DNA from 2 places in the Micromonospora sp. NPDC047707 genome. Region 2 is predicted to be linked to the other one. Evidence: riboswitches for the same ligand, from Rfam matches in the RefSeq annotation. Region 2 holds a riboswitch; the other holds the start of a gene.
What was found. A riboswitch is a leader RNA that binds a small molecule or an ion and turns the genes downstream of it on or off. The one in region 2 is predicted to bind thiamine pyrophosphate.
Positions count from the first base shown of each region.

Region 1: it holds a riboswitch for thiamine pyrophosphate, as region 2 does, so the genes downstream of both, thiE (thiamine phosphate synthase) here and AB0873_RS12845 (ECF transporter S component) in region 2, are expected to answer to the same signal.

Region 1 covers NZ_JBEYSU010000002.1:307,874-310,258, reverse strand. The annotation lists gene thiO (glycine oxidase ThiO) at 1-604, opposite strand, end outside; gene thiE (thiamine phosphate synthase) at 598-1,224, opposite strand; TPP riboswitch at 1,219-1,327, opposite strand; gene AB0873_RS03730 (aldo/keto reductase) at 1,589-2,385, opposite strand, start outside.
Region 2 covers NZ_JBEYSU010000009.1:81,472-83,856, reverse strand. The annotation lists gene AB0873_RS12850 (permease) at 1-650, opposite strand, end outside; TPP riboswitch at 939-1,044, shown strand; gene AB0873_RS12845 (ECF transporter S component) at 1,117-1,707, shown strand; gene AB0873_RS12840 (ABC transporter ATP-binding protein) at 1,818-2,385, shown strand, end outside.

The sequences.
Region 1 (2,385 bases), on a different contig from region 2:
CGGCGGCCACGTCGGACAGCGAGCGGACCGCCCCGGCCACCAGCGTCACGCCGGCCCGCTCGGCGGCGGTCCGCAGGGCCGGCACCAGGCGGCGTGGGTCGACCTGGTGGTCGGTGGCGGCGAGGGCGCCGCCGCGCACCCGGGGCGCCAGCGCCGGCTCGCGCTCCCGCAACTCGGAGGGCCGCAGCGCGGCCACCGGCAGGCCGAGACCCTGCTGGTACGCCCACAGCCGCCGGGCCTCGGCCAGGTCGTCGGCGGTGAGCCCGACCAGGAGGGTGCCGTCGGCGCGGTAGCCGAGGTCGGCGCCGGAGGCGTCGGCCAGTTCGGCGGCGAACGCCGGCCAGCGGGCGGCCGAGGCGGTGAGCAACGCCGTCAGCTCGTGCTCCCCGAAGTACGCCTCGGCGACCGGCGCGAGCATCCCGGCGGCGACGTACGCGGCGCCCGACCCGGGGGCCGGATCGTGCACGACGACCCGCAGCCCGCGCGCGGCGCACCGCCAGGCGATCGCTAGCCCGACCGGCCCGGCCCCCACCACCGCAACGTCGGGTGCAAGGAAGGGCCCCTTGTTATCGCCTCCGGTAGAGGAAGGGCCCCCTCTTAACACGTCAGGGCCTTCAGCAGTTCGGCGGTGGCGCGGGCGGGGTCGGCGGCCCCGGAGAGGGCGCCGACCACCGCCACCCCGTACGCGCCGGCCGCCCGCAGGGCGGGCACGTCCTCCGCCGTCACTCCCCCGATGGCCACCACCGGCACGCTGACCGCCGCGGCGACCGCCCGGACTCCGGCCACGCCGATCGCGGTCGGGAGCCCGTCCTTGGTCGAGGTGGGCCGGTACGGCCCGACGCCCAGGTAGCTGGCCCCGGCGGCGACCGCCTCGCCGGCGGTGTCCGGGTCGCGGGCGGTCGCGCCGAGGACGGCCGCCGAACCCAGCACCGCGCGGGCCGCGCCGACCGGCAGGTCGTCGGCGCCCACGTGCCCGCCGTCGGCGCCCACCGCCAGCGCCACGTGGAGGCGGTCGTTCACCAGGCAGGTCGCCCGGTACCGCGCGCACAGCACGACCACGCGGCGGGCCAGGTCGTACGCCTCCCGGTCGGTCGCGTCGTCGGTCACCCGGACCTGGACGACCAGTTCGGCGCGGGCCACCGGCAGAGCGGCCCGGACGACGGCGAGCGGATCCCGCCCGGGACGGGTGTCGGTGATGAGATGCAGTCGTCCGAGGGACGGCACGGCAACACTCCTCCCTGCGCCGGCATTACCCGGATCAGGTTCGACGGTCGGGGGCTCACAGCCCCCCTCTCAGCCCGGTCCACCGGGCTCCCGTGGGTCACTTGCGCGTGTCACCGTACGACGGATCCCCCGGATCCGCCAAGTGCGGGTCGCCGTTTTCCCACTCACCGTCCGACGACGACGGTCGGGGCGGCGCGTCACCGTCCGGTCACGACATGCTGTCCGGATACCCTCCGCGCCGCGCCCGCCGCGCCGCCGGTCGCCCCGCCGCTTCCCGGCGGCACCACCATCGGGATCGGTCGTGGGCACCTCGCGCCGCGGCCCCGGCACCCCGCCGTCCGATGGACGGGGTACGGGCCGCCCCCTAGCCGTCGAGGACGGCGCGGAGGGCCACCAGGTCCTCGTCGCCGGGCTGCCAGGTGCCCGCCCCGGCGTTGGCGCGCACCTGCTCGGGCGTGGTGGCGCCGGCGATCACCGAGGTCACCGCCGGCTGGGCGGCGAGCCCGCCGATGGCCACCTGGAGCATCGTGAGACCGCGTTCGGCGGCGTACGCCTCGATCGCCTCGATGGTGTCCCAGTCGGCGGCGGCGAGGCGCTGCGCGTACCGGCCGCCACCGGCGAGACGGCTGCCGGCCGGTGGCGCCTGGTCCCGCTTGTACTTGCCGGTGAGCAGCCCGTTGGCGAGCGGGAAGAACGGCAGCATGCCGAGCCCGAACCGCTCGCACGCCGGGATGACCTCCGCCTCGACACCGCGCTCCACCAGGGAGTAGTGGTTCTGCGCGGAGATGAACCGGGTGCGCCCCTGCGAGGTGGCGGTCCAGTCGGCGTCGGCGATCTGCCAGCCGGCGAAGTTGGAGTTGCCCAGGTAGCGGACCTTGCCGGCGGTCAACAGGTCGTCCAGGGCGGCGAGCGTCTCGTCGATCGGGGTGCCCGGGTCGGGCTCGTGCATCTGGTACAGGTCGATGTGGTCGGTGCCGAGCCGGCGCAGCGACGCCTCCACGGCCCGCATGATGTAACGCCGGGCCCCCCGCGCGCCGTGGTCCGGCCCGTTGGCGCCGTGCATGTCCATGCCGAACTTGGTGGCGAGGACGACGTCCTCACGACGTCCCTTGAGCGCCTGCCCGAGCAGTTCCTCGGAGCCGCCCTGCGGCTCGCCGTAGA
Region 2 (2,385 bases):
ACGTTGATGCTGGCGGCGGCCATGGCGCCGAGGACGAGGAAGCCGCCGGCGTGCGTCACGTCGTGCCGTACCGCCGCCCAGAACGCCCGGCCCCGGGAGGCGTCGTCCAGGTCGGGCCGGCGCGGCAGCCGGATCCAGTCGGCCCGGCCGAGGCGCAGCCACAGCCAACCCATCACCATCGCCACGACCAGGCTGGCCAGCCCACGGGCGAGGACCATCTCCGGGTTGTTCGGGAAGGCGACCGCGGTGGCGGTGAGCACGATCGGGTTGATGGCCGGCGCGGCGAGCAGGAACGCCAGCGCGGCGGCCGGGGTGACGCCCCGCCGGATCAGCGACCCGGCGATCGGCACCGAGCCGCATTCGCAGCCCGGCAGCACCACACCGGCCGCGCTGGCCACCGGCACCGCGGCGGCGGGGTGCTTCGGCAGGGCCCGGGCCCAGAACGACCGGGGTACGAACACCGCGATCACCGCGGAGAGCAGCACCCCGAACACCAGGAACGGCACCGCCTGCACCATCACCGAGACGAACACCGTCGTCCAGGTCTGGATCCGGGGCGCGGCCAGGGCGCCGGCGAGCTGCTCCCGGAAGATGATCAGCAGCACCAGCAGGGCGGCGAGGACCTCGACCGACCCGATCCGGTCCCCCAGCCACCGTCGGGGCCGGTCGCCGCCGGCCGGCGCCGGCTCCTTCGGTGGTACGTCCGGCGCGGCCGGGCCGACCGTGGCGGTCGCGGTGGCGCCGTCGGGCGCGGCGGGCGTCTCCGGTGTCACGTGCTCTTCCCTCTGCCGGGTGGCGGACCGGCGGGCCTGAGACTACCGGCCGGAGCGGGCCCGGTCGATGGACTCCGCGAGAAGAGCTGGCATTCCCGCGCTGACCTGCACGGAGATCACTTTGCCGGATGATCTTCAGGGGTGTTAGCGTCGGTGGGACAACTTCACATCCGACAGGGGAGCGCACAGCGCTGAGAGTGCGGGCGGGGCCCGCAGACCCTCGAACCTGATCTGGGTAATGCCAGCGCAGGGAGTTCGGTCGACCTCCAGCCGCGCCGCCGTCCGGGCACACCGGGCGCGGCGTGCGTCTTCTCCTGGTTCGCATCGAGAACTGGGAGCACTCATGACCCACCCCACCACCACCCGGTGGCGCACCGTCGACATCGTGGTCGCCTCGGTGATCGCCGTCGCCTTCGGCGTCATCTTCTGGGCCTGGAACTTCGTCTGGGCCGCCACCGAGGGCGCCTTCGCCTTCTTCCCGCCGGCGCAGTCGGTCATCTACGGCATCTGGCTGCTCCCCGGTGTGCTGGGGGGCCTCGTGATCCGCCGGCCGGGGGCGGCCTTCTACTGCGAGTTCCTGGCGGCGTTCATCTCGGTGCTGCTCGGCAGCCAGTGGGGCACCGTGGCGATCCTGCAGGGGGCGTTCCAGGGAGTCGGCGCCGAACTGGGCTTCGCCGCGTTCCGGTACCGCTCGTTCCGGCTGCCCGCCGCTCTGCTCTCCGGCACCCTCGCCGGCCTGGCGGCGGCGATCTTCGATCAGGTCCGGTACTACGCCGCCCTCGACCTGTGGAGCGCCCGGGTGCCGATCTTCGTGGTCACCGTCCTCAGCGCCACCGTCGTCGCGGGTGCCGGCGCCTGGGCGCTCACCCGCGCCCTGGCGGGCACGGGTGCCCTGGACCGGTTCCCCGCCGGCCGCGAACGCGCCACCATCTGACCCCTCCGCCACGTTGATCAAGAGGTTTGCGTCAACAAACGGCGGCATTCCTGACGCAAACCTCCTGATCAACAAGACGTGGCCGCTGGGTGCGGGGAGGGGGTGAATTGGTGGGCGCCGTGATGCTGCGGGGGTTCGGGTGGCGGCACGCCGGGCGGAGACGGTGGGCGCTGCGCGGGGTCGACCTGCGGGTGGAGCACGGGGAACGGGTCCTCCTGCTCGGGCCTTCCGGCGCCGGGAAGAGCACCCTGCTCGCGGCGCTGGCCGGGCTGCTGCCCGACGACTCCGGGGAGCAGGAGGGCACCGTCGAGATCGACGGGCTCGACCCGCGCAAGGCACGGGAGCGGGTCGGCATCGTCTTCCAGGACCCGGAATCCCAACTCGTGATGTCCCGCTCCGGCGACGACGTCGCGTTCGGGCTGGAGAACCGCGGCGTGCCCGCCGACGAGATCTGGCACCGCGTCGACGAGGCGCTGCGCCGGGTCGGCTTCCCGTACGACCGGAACCGACCCACCGCCGCCCTGTCCGGCGGCGAGCAGCAGCGCCTCGCCCTGGCCGGGGTGCTCGCCCTGCGGCCGGGCCTGTTGCTACTCGACGAGCCCACCGCCAACCTGGACCCGGCCGGGGCGACCCTGGTCCGCGACGCGGTCACCCGGGCGCTGGACGCCGACACCACCC